2 regions of the Neobacillus sp. K501 genome follow, and region 2 is predicted to be linked to the other one. Evidence: riboswitches for the same ligand, from Rfam matches in the RefSeq annotation. Region 2 holds a riboswitch; the other holds the start of a gene.
The links. Region 2 has a riboswitch for FMN ahead of ACWM35_RS05200 (ECF transporter S component). Riboswitches for the same ligand answer to the same signal wherever they lie in the genome.

Region 1: linked by a shared signal. The riboswitch ahead of ribE (riboflavin synthase) and the one ahead of ACWM35_RS05200 (ECF transporter S component) in region 2 are both predicted to bind FMN.

What each region holds. Positions count from the first base shown of each region.
Region 1 covers NZ_JBSLYA010000001.1:115,041-122,708, reverse strand. Annotated here, with positions in the region: gene ACWM35_RS00605 (ABC transporter ATP-binding protein) at 1-1,446, shown strand, start outside; gene ACWM35_RS00600 (Cof-type HAD-IIB family hydrolase) at 1,586-2,335, shown strand; gene ACWM35_RS00595 (cold-shock protein) at 2,459-2,659, shown strand; gene ACWM35_RS00590 (YwbE family protein) at 2,807-3,001, opposite strand; gene ACWM35_RS00585 (hypothetical protein) at 3,001-3,195, opposite strand; FMN riboswitch at 3,366-3,512, shown strand; gene ribE (riboflavin synthase) at 3,652-4,311, shown strand; partial or broken gene ribB (3,4-dihydroxy-2-butanone-4-phosphate synthase) at 4,383-5,000, shown strand; gene ribH (6,7-dimethyl-8-ribityllumazine synthase) at 5,048-5,518, shown strand; cobalamin riboswitch at 5,591-5,784, shown strand; gene ACWM35_RS00565 (ABC transporter substrate-binding protein) at 5,940-6,899, shown strand; gene ACWM35_RS00560 (FecCD family ABC transporter permease) at 6,865-7,668, shown strand, end outside.
Region 2 covers NZ_JBSLYA010000002.1:144,226-151,893, forward strand. Annotated here, with positions in the region: gene ACWM35_RS05180 (CPBP family intramembrane glutamic endopeptidase) at 1-463, opposite strand, end outside; gene ACWM35_RS05185 (RecQ family ATP-dependent DNA helicase) at 460-1,968, opposite strand; gene ACWM35_RS05190 (helix-turn-helix domain-containing protein) at 1,968-3,005, opposite strand; gene ACWM35_RS05195 (ferredoxin) at 3,250-3,498, shown strand; gene ACWM35_RS05200 (ECF transporter S component) at 3,613-4,188, opposite strand; FMN riboswitch at 4,349-4,481, opposite strand; gene ACWM35_RS05205 (peptidoglycan DD-metalloendopeptidase family protein) at 4,623-5,348, opposite strand; gene ACWM35_RS05210 (hypothetical protein) at 5,556-6,746, opposite strand; gene sigX (RNA polymerase sigma factor SigX) at 6,721-7,272, opposite strand; gene ACWM35_RS05220 (ATP-binding protein) at 7,470-7,668, opposite strand, start outside.

The sequences.
Region 1 (7,668 bases), on a different contig from region 2:
CAGGAATTGTTTGAGCATGTTCAAAAACAATCCTTTCGTTTTTTTGATAATACGAAAACAGGGCATATTATGAGTAGAATTACCAATGATCTCTTTGATCTTGGTGAACTTGCCCACCATGGTCCAGAAGATGTGTTCATTGCAATTATGACATTTATCGGCGCTTTTTGGATTATGCTTACGATTAACGTCAAGCTTGCCCTTGTTGCTGTTTTGATATTGCCGTTATTAATAGTCGTCGTGGTTGTCTGTAATTTAAAAATGAACAAAGCATGGAGCAAAATGTATTCGAGCATTGCAGATGTAAATGCCCGGGTCGAAGATAGTGTATCAGGAAGCAGAGTCGTGCAATCTTTTACAAATGAAGATTTCGAGATTGCTAGATTTCGAAAAAACAATCAGAAGTATCGTGGAGCAAAGCTTAGTGGATATAAAGTGATGTCTTTTAGTTTATCAGGAATCTATATGATGACCAGGTTAATCACCATACTAGTCCTAGTTTATGGTGCATGGTTAAGCTTCACTAATCAGCTTTCATATGGTGAACTTGTTGGCTTTGTTCTATATGTCAATATTTTATTTAAACCAATTGATAAAATAAGTGCCATTATGGAATTATATCCAAAGGGAATGGCAGGATTTAAACGTTTTAGTGAATTGATTGATTCTGAGCCAGACGTAAAAGATACGAAGGATGCGATCGAGGTAGCATCATTAAAGGGAAACATTGTATTTGATCATGTTAGCTTTAGCTATGAGGGAAATAAAGCCGTCCTGGACAATATTAATTTAAACATTCGTTCAGGAGAAACGGTCGCGTTTGTCGGCCCCTCTGGTGCTGGAAAAACCACGATATGTTCATTAATTCCAAGATTTTATGACGTAAATAGTGGTGCGGTGTCCATCGATGGTGTTGATATCCGTGATATGTCAAAAAAATCTTTGCGCTCGCAAATAGGGATTGTCCAGCAAGATGTTTTCCTTTTTACTGGGACAATAAAAGAAAATATTGCCTATGGGAAGCTAAATGCAACGGATGATGAGATATTTGAAGCGGCAAAACGTGCTCACCTTGAGAAATTTATTACCTCCTTGCCAGATGGGTATGAGACACAAATTGGTGAACGAGGGTTGAAGTTATCAGGAGGACAAAAACAAAGAATGGCGATTGCAAGAATGTTTTTGAAAAATCCACCGATCTTAATCTTGGATGAAGCCACCTCTGCTCTTGATACAGAAACAGAATTGGTTATCCAAGAAGCCTTAACAGAACTGGCTAAAAACAGAACAACCCTTATCATTGCTCATAGACTTGCTACGATTCGCAATGCCGATCGAATTGTGGTCGTAACCGAAGATGGGATTGCCGAAGAGGGCGGTCATGACGAACTAATAGAGCAAGATGGAATCTTTGCAAACTTACACCGCGTCCAATATCAACAATAACCGTAAAACCTCCTTTCAACTTTTGGAAGGAGGTTTTATGTTATAGAAACATTATGTAAACTGCCGTAGCGTATTTTTGATTAATATTATCCAAAGATGTTAAGCTTAGAACATTAAGCAGGAAGGGAGTAAGCTACATATGGAAAAAGTGAAAAACAATGTGGACATCAAACTGGTCGCTCTCGACATGGATGGAACCTTGCTAAACGATAAGCATGAGGTTTCAGAAGCAAATCGAAAAGCGATAAAAGAGGCTCAAGAAAAAGGAGTTTATGTCGTTCTAAGTACTGGAAGGACATTAAGAACTTGTCAAGACCATGCGGATGCTTTAGAGCTCACTTCCTATTTAGTAACCGTTAACGGCAGTGAAATTTGGGATGAAAAAAGGGAAATCGTTGAAAGGAATTTTGTTTCCACAGAGTTAATTCAATGGATGTGGGAGCTTACGAAACAACATAAGACAAAATTTTGGGCAATCAGTACGGAGAAAAATTGGTTTGATGAAATGCCAGAGGACGTAACCGGGGTTCAATGGTTAAAATTTGGTTTTAATATTGACGATGATGCTGTAAGAGAAATCATTCTAAATGAACTGCAAGCAAAAGGTGAATTTGAAGTGAGCAACTCTTCACCCACAAATATTGAAGTAAATCCAGCAGGTATTAATAAGGCAAAGGGACTGGAAATAGTCTGTAACCGCCTGGGGATTGAGATGAAAAATGTCATGGCTGTTGGTGACAGCCTCAATGATTTAGCAATGATCCAAGAAGCCGGGGTGGGGATTGCGATGGGGAATGCTCAAGAAACGGTGAAAGAAGCTGCTGATTGGGTGACTGCTTCCAATACAGAAGATGGTGTTGCCGAAGCGATTCGAAAATGGGTATTATGATAAAATAAATTCGTTTGAAGTGTATATTTTTTGGTTTAAAATTTTTGTGTACAGGAAATAATAATCAAGCAAGATAAAATTGCAATTTCATGTATAGTTACATGCTAGGAGGCTACAAAGAAAATGGAAACAGGTAAAGTAAAATGGTTTAACGGTGAAAAAGGCTTTGGATTTATCGAGCGCGAAGGTGGAGACGATGTATTCGTTCACTTCTCTGCAATTCAAGGCGAAGGTTACAAAACCTTAGATGAAGGTCAAGAAGTTACGTTTGAAATCGAAAATGGTCAACGTGGACCACAAGCGGTTAACGTTCGTAAAGCATAATCAACCTTCTAAACCAAACAGACTCCTATTTCAGGGGTCTGTTTTTTATTTGCTCATAAAAAAACCCCACGAAATTACGTGGGGAAAAAGTAATATGGTATTTCTAGTAGTAGGTGATTTTCTAAACATCATACAAGCAAATGTTTATTATTTATGTATTTCTTGAACTCTTCCAACCAGCCCATTCGTTAACCTAACTTTAATTCCATGAGGATGGAAGACTGATTTTGTTAAAATATCCTTAACAATTCCGCTTGTGCGCTTTCCTGTTCTTTGATCAGCCTTTAGGACAATATCTACCGCAATCCCGGGTAGGATGTCCTTGCGGTTTTGCCCATTCATTAAACACCCATTTTTCGACGGGAGTTACTTACTTTTTTTGTCTGTTGGCTTGTTAGCCTTTTTGTTGCTTGTGAGTTATTGGCATGAGAATTTCCACCAGCCGCTTTATTTTTCTTATTCTCTAGCTGCTGCTTCATCGCTTCCTGTAGACTCACTTTCTTTTTTGGAACTTCAGGTTGATTTTGATCGGACATAAATATACCTCCAAAGTAGTTGAATGTATTCACAGTATAATCTATTTTTTGATAAATTAACATTTTAAAATCGAATTCTTATTTTTGGATAGTAAAATAATAAGCGAAATAGTTAATATTATTTCACAATTTTGCTTGGGTACGTTATACTGTTAAATAATTAAATGATGTTATTCCTTCGGGGTCAGGTGAAATTCCTAACCGGCGGTGATGAAGCGCAGCTTCTTAGTCCGTGACCCGGTTAACCTAATGGTTAAGCGGTGGATCTGGTGAAACTCCAGGGCCGACAGTTAAAGTCTGGATGGGAGAAGGAAAAAAAGGCAGGAGTGGAAACGGGATAAGTATATCCTTTTTTACCCCTTTATTTAGTATTGCCTTTAAAATCCCCCTGAAGACGTATCGCTTCAGGGGGATTTTTTTACCCATGAATTTTACAGGGACAAGGAGAAAAATACTATGTTTACCGGAATTATCGAGGAAATTGGTACAGTGGCCAATAGTCAGCGAAGTGGAGATTCTTATGTTCTAACAATTGAAGCCAAAAAAATACTTGAGGATGTCCGCCTAGGGGACAGTATTGCGGTTAATGGTGTTTGTCTTACTGTTACTAGCTTCACACATAACCAATTTACTGTTGATGTGATGCCAGAAACGGTGAAAGCCTCGAGCCTTCGTACCGTTCAGCGAGACACAAAAGTAAATCTGGAAAGGGCAATGGCTGCAGGTGGAAGATTTGGTGGACATTTTGTTTCCGGACATATCGATGGAACTGGAGTAATTAAATCAAAAAAGGCTCTTGAAAATGCGATTTATTATGAAATTTTAACAGACCCCGAACTGTTAAAATTCATCATTAAAAGAGGTTCAATTGCCGTTGACGGAACTAGTCTAACCGTATTCGATGTAACGAATGACAGTTTCACACTATCACTTATCCCTCATACACGCTCTGAATCTATTCTTGGAAATAAGGACAAGGGTGAAATTGTTAATCTAGAATGTGACATGATTGGTAAATATGTAGGACATTTTTTGATGAGTACTTCCGGACAAACCTCTAATAAGAGTGCATCAGGTTTAACGGCCAAGTTCTTAGAAGAAAATGGCTTTTACTAAAGGTCTTACCATTATTTTTGTAGAAACGGCAAACAATAATCTAGAAGGATTATGAGGAAGGGGAGGATAGGATGTTTGATACAATTGAAGAAGCACTGACAGAATTAAAACAAGGGAAGGTTGTCATCGTTTGTGATGATGAGAACAGGGAAAATGAAGGTGACTTTATTGCCCTTGCAGAAAGGGCTACACCAGATGTGATCAACTTAATGGCAACACATGGAAGAGGGTTGATCTGTGTTCCAATTGAAGAGGAACTAGCAGATAAACTAGAATTAGGCCCAATGGTAGCCCATAACACCGATCCCCATGGAACAGCCTTTACAGTTAGTATTGATCATGAATTTTCAACTACAGGGATTTCTGCTTTCGAGCGTTCTGCAACAATTTTAAGTATGCTCGATTCTGAAGCAAAACCTGCTGATTTTAAAAGACCAGGACATATTTTTCCTTTAGTTGCAAAAAAAGGTGGCGTTCTTAGTAGGACGGGACATACAGAGGCAGCAGTGGACTTAGCAAAATTATGTCAGGCAAAGCCGGCAGGGGTAATTTGTGAAATAATGAATGAAGATGGGACAATGGCACGAGTTCCCCAGTTAAGGGAAATTGCAGATAAATTAAAAGTTAAATTTATTACGATTAAAGACTTAATTGAATATAGGAAGAAATTGGAGCAGGCTAGTCAAAGATAAGTTTAGCGAAAATATGGAAAAATTTATATTTGGAGGAATTATGGATGAATAATCTTTTTGAAGGTAATTTAGTTGGATCAGGTTTAAAAATAGGAATTGTTGTTGGCCGTTTTAATGAATTTATTACGAGTAAATTGTTAAGTGGAGCACAGGATGCTTTAAAAAGACATGGTGTAAGCGAATCTGATGTCGATATAGCATGGGTGCCAGGTGCGTTTGAAATTCCGTTAATCGCCCAGAAAATGGCTAAAAGTAAAAAGTATGATGCCGTGATTACTTTAGGTACAGTCATCCGAGGATCAACTCCTCATTTTGATTATGTTTGCAATGAAGTAGCAAAAGGTGTTTCTAAAATTACATTAGAAAGTGGCATCCCGGTTATTTTTGGTGTGTTAACGACTGATTCCATTGAGCAAGCGATTGAGCGTGCTGGAACAAAAGCAGGGAATAAAGGATGGGAAGCAGCAGCAGGGGCAATTGAAATGGCAAATCTTTGTAGAGTTATTGAGCAATAATAATCCATTTTGTAGAAATTAGCAAAAATGATACAAAATTCTCCACGTTATTATATAATAGGACTATCATAAAAAAATAATTGAAGAATAGGTGCTAGAAATCTTTTTCTAAAGATTTTAAGCTTAATAGGGAAGTTTGGTGAAAAGCCAACACGGTCCCGCCACTGTAATTGGGAGCAACCTATAAAATGTCACTGTCGAAAGATGGGAAGACATAGGAAGCGATGACCATAAGTCAGGAAACCTGCCTAATTCTTGCGCCAAAAGGAACCTACGAGGATAGGGAGGTGTGGAAGACTAGTGCCTTTTTACTTATAAAGTATAAGGATCTATCGAACCAACATCTCTACATAAATGTAGAGATGTTTTATTTTTTATTCACACTTTTTTATGATCAAAATGCCGTACATAGGAGGAAAAAATGAAAAAATTATCTTCGTTATTATTTATTTTATTATTATCCATTGGTGTATTAACAGCCTGCGGTGAACAAAACGAAAGTCCTAAGGAAGAAACAAAAGGCAGTTCTGAGCAACAATCAACAGATAAAGCTTTTCCGGTAACCATTAAGGATGCCTTTGACCAAGAGGTAGTCATTAGCGAAAAACCTGAAAAAATTGTTTCTTTAATACCAAGTAATACTGAGATTGCCTATGCATTAGGACTTAAAGAAGAAATCGTTGGAGTATCAGATTATGATAATTATCCTGAAGAAGTCTCAAAAAAAGAGAAAGTGGGCGGCATGGAAGTTAACTTAGAAAAAATTATTGCTTTACAGCCTAATTTAGTGTTAGCACATGCCTCACAACATACAGCAGAAGGTCTGAAGCAGTTAAGCGATTCTGGAATTACCGTATTAATCGTGGATGATGCGCAAAATTTTGAGGAGGTAAATGACACCATTAGTTTGATTGGGAAAGCTACAGGTGAAACAATCAAAGCAGAAGAGCTAGTGAAAGAAATGGAGGAGAAATTGGCTGAAATAAAAGAGAAAGCTGCTGAAATCTCCGAGAAGAAAAAGGTGTTCATTGAGGTAGGGGCGGAACCAGAAATTTTTACGACTGGTAAAAATACTTTTATGGATGAAATGTTGCGTTTTATAAATGCAGAGAATATCGCAAACGACCAAGAAGGCTGGGTTGCGATGGATCAAGAAGCAATTATTAACCGTAATCCAGATGTCATCATTACTACTTATGGATTTTATGTTAAAAATGCGGATGAGCAAGTGTTAAGCCGAAAAGGCTGGGAAAATGTCAATGCAATTAAAAACAAGCAAGTCATCGATGTAGACTCTGATCGTGTGACCCGGTCAGGTCCTAGGATTGTTGAAGGAGTAGAGGAACTTGCAAAGGCTGTCTATCCAGAAGTTTTTAAATAATAAGTTAATAGCCTATTTTTTTGCCGGAGGTTTCCTGCTCTTTTCGATACTATTAGGGATATCGATTGGCAGTGTTTCGGTCCCGATTTATACGATTATTCAAATTATTATCGCAAAACTAACTGGCTTTATTTCACTTGATCAGATTGACCCGATGTATTCGAGTATTGTTATAAATATCCGTTTACCCCGAGTAATTTTAGCAGGTCTTGTAGGAGCAGCTCTTGCCATTGCAGGAGCGGCCTTTCAAGGTCTTTTAAGAAATCCATTAGCCGATCCCTTTACATTAGGTGTATCCTCTGGCGCTTCAGTCGGGGCTGTACTTACTTTGTTTTTTCAAATTTCCATCCCCTTTATTGGCAACTTCACACTGCCGCTTCTAAGTATTTTGTTTTCCTTTATCACGATCTTTTTAGTACTTGCTTTCGCTCGTAAAATTGATCGTTCGATGAGAGTGGAAACGATTATATTAACGGGAATTATCTTTAGTTCGTTTCTGGGTGCGATTATTTCACTAATGATTGCTTTAACAGGAGATGAGCTTAGACAGATTATTGGCTGGTTGTTGGGCAGTGTATCGATGCGCGGCTGGGAATACATAAAAATTATTTTGCCATTTTTTATCATTGGTTCCGTCATCTTGCTTTTTAATGTGAAAGAACTAAATGCGATGTCGTTTGGAGAAGAAAGAGCGCAGCATTTAGGGGTTAACGTTCAAAAACGGAAGCTAGTGGTTTTAACAGCGGGTTCGATCCTAACTGGAGCAGCA
Region 2 (7,668 bases):
AACTTAGAATCACTATATTCGTAAATAAAAACCAATTGAAAAGGTATCGATAATGAATGATGGCAAAAATGATACTGGCTACCACTAGACCCACCTTAGTTTGAATGATCCCTCGAAATAGTAATTCCTCACTAATAGCAACAAAGGCTGCAATCCAAGCGATATGAATTACCTTTCTATCCTTAAATATCCGTTCATTCAAACCGCCATCATCATAGAAAGAGGACGGAAGCCATTTCATTAAAACCACATCAATAATCACTACTGCGACCCCTGCCGGAATTCCGATTGATAAAATTCTACTATCAAAAATCGTAAAAGTCCGCAGGAAGGCGAAATGATCAAATAACATAATTCCTAATATGAACGATATTGCTAATAAAATTATCTGTGTCATATGTAGATGGAAAAGTAGTTCTTTATCAGACAGACTGTTTATTAGCTCCTTATATTTATGTTTCATTCACTCAACTCACTATTTAGTAAAATTTTGGCTAAGTAGTCCTTCCACTTATCATCTTTTGCTGGGATTGAATCGTTTCTATCGTTTGATTCATATTGATGAATGTCTATACCGCAAACATCACAGCATGACTCTACCTTTTCATTCATTGCCTCTTCTTCAAAATAATTAAGTATTAACTCTCTTCTACAAGACTCCGATTGAATCCAGTTCTTAAGACTAAGAATATTATTCTTTTTCACTGTCAACCGTTCCTCTACAAAGGATGTGATAGCATGCTTTACTTGCTCAATTGGTGCATTTCCTCGATGGCTTTTCAGAAAGTCGCAAACAATTCGCCATTGAATCTCTGAAAATCCTCCATCTTCTCTTAATTGAATATTTCCCTCAAGATCATAGCAATTTAGCATAGCTTCTTCGGGAAGTTGTGCAAATAGCCAATCCAATTGTTGGTTGGAAGGTAATTCACCTTCAGCAAGCTGGAAAGGAAGCTGCTCGTCTCCAGGTGAGTACAAAATGATCGCTATGCTGGGAAGGCCATCCCGGCCAGCCCTGCCAATTTCTTGAAGATATGATTCTATTTGCATAGACATATGATAGTGTATGACAAATCGAATATTTTCCTTATTAACGCCCATACCAAATGCACTCGTGGCGCAAATAATATCTAATTGACCGTTAATAAATTGCTGTTGAATCAGAATTCTTTGCTCTTGATCCAACCCACCATGATAAGGCATTGTCTTCGTTAAACCTCTACTAGCCAAGAGAACGGCCATTTGTTCCGCAGCCTTCTTACTAGAAAAGTAGATAATTCCAGGTTTTTGAAGTTGAAGTGCATACTGTATCAATTTTTCTTGCTTATCATAATAATGAGCTACTGTATCCACATAAAAAGCAATATTTGGGCGGTCAATCGTCGATTCGATTCGATTAAAATTCTCTAACTGAAGTGACTCAACAATATCCTGTCTGACTTTCTTAGTCGCCGTTGCAGTTAACGCTAGCGTTAGTGGATTTCCTAGTTTCTCCCTGACCTCCCCAAGCTTGGAATAATCCGGACGGAAGTCATAGCCCCACTGGGAAATACAATGGGCCTCATCAACAACAAATAACGAAATTGTAAGTGTCTGAAGTTTCTTAATGATTGTTGCCAAACTAAGCATCTCAGGAGAAATAAAAATATATTTATATTTGGATAAATGCCGTAAAACATTACCCCTTTCTACAGGGCTGAGAAAAGAGTTAAGCGCTACCACCCGTTTTTCACCAAACTTCATAAATTGCTCGACTTGATCCTGCATCAGCGATAAAAGTGGTGAAATGATTAGTATTTGCCCTTCTAGACAATAGCCTGGAAGCTGGTAACATAAAGATTTCCCGGTTCCAGTTGGAAGCATTGCTAATGTATGACTACCTCCAAGAATGGATAAAATTACTTCTTTTTGGCCTTTTTTAAATTCTTGATAACCAAAATGCTTATATAAAATTTTTTCTAATTCCATTATTGATCACCATACTTCGCAAGAGCCAGCCTGATTTGGAAATAGGAAACAGTGTTTAGGCGATTTCTAATGACCTTTAATTGCTTCGTTTCCTCTTGGCGTGATATTTCGATTATTTTACCTTGTATTTCTTTATCTATATATGGATCAATTGAAAATTCATTTAAGTTTAAAGCAAATTCTACAAGATGATCTTCAATCGTGCTTAATTTCAGCTTTCGAAATTTTGCGATTTGCTCGATTGAAAAACCCTGATTAAGTAATCCCCAGGTTTTTCTTGCTGATACTGTTAAGGGATCATTTGATTCTATGTTGGAAAGTAATGAGAATAACACAGGGAAGCGATTAGCACTATTCTCTAGCATCTGAATAAGATAATGAAGAACATTCATAAATTCCAGATGATAATGAACTGGATTCATGTCCAACTTGCTAGCTGTCTGGAGAGATGTCAGCCCTATTTGTTGGTAGCCTGTTAACCTGAATACTAATACCTCAGGATGAATGTCTTTTCCTTCTTCGAGACATACAACTAATTCTTTAAAAACTGCTTGACCTAAACTCTGTCTCGGGAGTGACGATTTTTTAAGGAATTCTTTTAACCAGTTATGAACTTCTTTATTTTTTTGAATCGGGATATAGCGATTTTCATAGAAGGCCAAATTGGAAGTAACCTGAATAAGCAACGAGAGCCTTTCCCAAACGGTTGGGGTAAACTGTTGATATTTCCACCCATTTAAATAAAGTGGAAGCGATTGATTATAAAAAAAAGCTTCCCCTTTATCACTGAGAAGATATTTTTGTTCTCCAGAAGCTACAACCCAATTTTTATCAATTAATTGAACAAAGATTTCTTCAAAAGATTCACGTGATAAAGTTTCAAGTATTCGAAAATATTTTTTCAGTGAAAATAGATGAGCATCTTGAATTGTTTGTGATGATTTTTTTCCATTTAAAAGATGATAGATGGAATATAGAGTCCTTTCACCCTTTAATTGTCTAATACAATCCAACAAAATGTTTTCAATATAATTCATCCCACTCCACCACTTTTTGTTCTTTATCGACATTTTCAGCTATTTTTCATTATTATTCTACCATGAAAACAGCTGTAATGTTGCTATAAATTATGTAAGATTAAGCAAGACACATTTACGTTAACCCCTTGATAAGGATTTTTCTATTGAAAAGTTACTCATACAGTTTTACAATAGGAATGAGTAATGCATTTCCATTGTTTTATGGGATATAAGTAAGTTATTATTGGGAGGTTTTTTTTTCATGGCAAAGTATACGATTGTTGACAAAGAAACTTGCATCGCATGTGGTGCTTGTGGAGCAGCTGCACCTGACATTTATGATTATGATGACGAAGGCATTGCATTCGTAACACTTGACGAGAATGAGGGTATCGTTGAAATTCCTGATGTGTTAATCGACGACATGATGGATGCATTCGAAGGCTGCCCAACTGATTCTATTAAAGTTGCTGACGAACCATTTGATGGCAACCCAACTAAATTCGAATAATAATTGTCAATAAGATATTCTTAAGCTACTAGCCCCCACCTTATACAGGTGAGGGTTTTATTTTTTGTTTATAAAAAGCAGCCAGGACATAATCTCCTGACTGCTTTTGACTATTTATGCACTTTTTATTGTTGAAAGCTTATTAATCCATGTCTGCATCCTAATGAATAGCAGCATAAAAATTAATGACATTATTACACCTTTAATAATATTGAACGGCAGGATTGCTGGGACAACTAAATTTCGCATATCAGGGAAATTTAACAGAGCTGTATAGGCAGGTAAGATGACAAGATAATTTAATACACTCATCATGACTGCCATCGTTAATGTCCCAACTGCTAGAGCGATCGTCATACCTTTCTTGGTATCAACCTTGTTATATACATAATATACAGGCAGTATAAACAAAACTCCTGCTAGAAAATTCGCAATATGGCCAACTGGTATTCCAGTTGCACTTCCTGTTGCAATATAATTTAGTACATTTTTGAAAAACTCAACCAATATGCCTGCAATTGGCCCAAAAATTAACGCGGCGATTAATGCTGGAATATCGCTGAAATCGACAAATAAGAAATTAGGAAATGGTGGCAGTGGAAAGTTTAGTAACATTAATAAATAGGCGATACTGCTCAACATTCCGATTGATACAAAGGCTTTGACATTTAACTTCTGATTCTTTTTCATTTTTCCTCTCTCCTTTATGATCCATCACGTTAGGAAGAGAGGTTCAGCAATAAATAAGAGCAATTAATCAAAAACTCCCCCAAGAAAGATCCTTGAGGGAGTTAGAAGGCACTCTTAATAAACGTCCAATATACTAGCATTTTTTGAACGTTTGCAGAACCTCCATCTTCTCCCATCCAGACTATACTGTCGGCTTTGGAATCGCACCAAATCCTGCCTTTCGGCTCGCGGGCTCAGAGAATTTAAATCTCAATACCGCCGATCGGGAATTTCACCCTGCCCCGAAGATAGATCGTTATTTAATTACAATTCTATTATACTGAAAATAATCATTTTTGGAAAGATAAATGACTGTTGGCTATAAATCAAATCATCTCCGCTGACTTATTTTCTTCATAAATTAATAAAACCCGCAGCTATCTGCAGGTTTATGATTATTCTGGAATAATTAGTACTTGCTTCGGTATGATTAGATCTGATTTTAGATGATTAGATTCTATTAACTTTTCTACCGTTAGGTTGGTTTTCAAGGCAATTGCAGTTAGGGTATCCCCTTCTTGAACAATATATTTTAATTGATTTCCTTTTAGATGAGTACTTACCTCCAGAACATTTTCGCCTACACTTGAGAGTCCTGCCCTGATTGATGCGCCTACATCCGCTTTACCAAGCAGAATTTCAGGATTAATAGCATTTTTCTTATCAAGGGTCCACTCTATTTGGTGGCTCTCAAAGTGGAGATGAACACCAGTTGATTCACCCGTCCTTCCCATCGTCCCTATTTTTGTCCCCTGCTTAACGGCTTGTCCTTCTGCAACTAGCCGCTTGTTTAAATGGGCATAAACTGTAACAAAATTGTTTGGATGTTTCACAAATATTACATTACCATAGCTGGTTGAGTAATAGGACTTCCCTACCACCCCGTCTGCAACAGCGACTACCTCTGAGTTCAACTTCCCTGCAATATCAATCCCTTTATGTGTTCCATGCCTAGTTCCATATGTATCTGATATGACGCCATCTGTAGGCCATATCCATCCTTCTTGGAATTCATTTGCAGCCTGCATACTTGCTTCTGTATGCCTGCCACCTAAAAATAATAAACTTACACAAACCGCCATAATTGCGGCTATCAAAAGCCGCTTTATGTAGTCTAACATCTTTTTCCTCCTTAATTTTATCCACATCTACACAAACAATATGTTACCTGCTTCACGTTTAGAACATACTGTATTTTGCAGGTGGGGTTAAACATACTTGTTATAATTTGGAGACCTTTCCCTTTTTATTCATAAAAAGCAAGAAAAGTATAAATCAAATATAACAATGAAAAAAATCAACCTTTTATTGGTTGATTTTTTCATTACTTATTGTATTGGTCGAAAATTAGCTCCAATTGGAACTTTTATTTCCTGTGATAAATCAAATGGTCCTAATTGAGAAATTGGAGAATTCATTAAAACAACCGACTGTATACCAAATTCCTTTGCCGTTAATAAGATTGCTTCAAAGCTGTATAATGTGTTTATGTCATCTGATATATTTGCATGCTCGTTCAACGTAATGATTAATTTATTATTTTGAACAGTGGCTTCCTTGATAGAAAATGAACTCTCCAAGGATGCTTTGAGACCCAACACAGACTGGTCGGTTTTCATCGCTTCTAAAGCTGCTTGTATGTCGATATATTCATTATTAACCGGTACCATTAATGGAATATCACTGCCTTCTGGATAATGTAAGAAGTAAGCACGATTTTGATTTGGGGTAATCGCTAATTCATACAAAATGCCATAGTTACCGAATTCAATTCCAGGCTGTCCATTTGTTCTTAGCAATATCCTATTTACATTACTATTCGATGAAAAGTCATTATTTAAAATGTTGATAAAATTTGTCTCATTCGTTGAACCTTGCCCATATGGATGATTTGCTGGTACATCCACGACTATTGTTTTTTTATCGGCACTTTCATACGATATTGTCGCATTAATCGGGTAGTAATCCGTTAATCCCCATTCATCTTCCATTAATTGTTCCATCGATTGAGTATACAAACTAAGCCAATCATTATTTTCATCCTGATTCACAGTGGTTGAGATAGGAACTAATATTTGTCCAAACGGGTCTGGAATCCAATAAGTCATCACTTTCTGATCCCCGACCTCATAATCGTAAAGAGCCGTTTTGTAACCGCCCTGTATCATAATTTTTGGCGTAGCTGCCGATTCCCCATGATCCAGACTCGCCTCTTCCTGCTTCATCAAAATAGAGGAGTTATTCTCAGCATCATTGGATTTTTCGGTTACCATAGACTTATCCTCTGCATGATTATCAAGAGATAAATTCGATCCGACCAGCAGTTTAGGAATAAGAAGTATGATAAGAAGGAGGGCAGCTGCCGATGCTGCAACCGGAATCAACCATGAATGGCGTTTACGTTTACTTTTTAGAGAAAGATTTTGGTAAATGTCACGAGGATGGCGATTGTCTTTTATTTTTGGCATTTGCCTTAGAAGTTCCTCGAGTTGCTTATCGCTCCACTCTGACTTTTTCACTATCTGTTCCCTCCTTTCCATTTAGCATTTCCATATGCCTCTTCAACACCTTTAATGCCCTGTGCTGTGTCGTTTTGACCTTACTTTCGCTCCACCCAAGTGCTTGGGCTGTTTCTATGATGGATAGGTCATTTAAATAGCGTAGAATGATGACTGTCCGTTGATCCATTGTGCAAAATTCTAAGCATTTGTATATCAATTTAATCTCTTCATTTTGTATGGTAATTTCTTCTGGAATCGGATAATCATCCTTCACCTGACTCGTTGACCAATCAAATTTTTCAAGTAAACGGTCCTTCCATCCCTTTTGTTTGCGAAAAAAATCAATCGCCACATTTTTCGCAATGGAAAATAGCCAGGTTTTTTCACTGCTTTTCCCTTCAAAACGATGATAAGACTTAAATACCCTAATATATACTTCCTGAACAAGATCCTCAGCATGTTCCTTATTTCTAACCATATAAAATAGAAATTGAAAAACGTCATGATGATATTTCTCATATAGTTCATCGAAAACGGAGTCCATCAATTCCCCTCCCCGTTATAATATTAGTCGATAGATATGTAAAAAAGTTTCACCCATTTAACTATAGACTGTTTATTAAAAAAAGGAAAGGCATGAAATGGAAAGGAAAGCACAACAAAAAAACCCACCCGAAAAAGGTGAGTTTCATAATGTTTCTCATGTAACAAGAACAATCGGCAAAATCTTTTAATTTTCTCTTATTTTCGTGGTAACGAAAATGTAAATGTCGTTCCATGTCCCATTTTACTTTGAACTGAAATATGTCCATGATGGGCATCGATAATGTTCTTCGCAATCGCTAATCCTAAACCTGTACCAGCCCTACCTCTTGTCCGTGCTTTGTCAGCCTTATAAAAGCGTTCAAACACGAATGGTAAATCCTCCTCAGGAATCCCT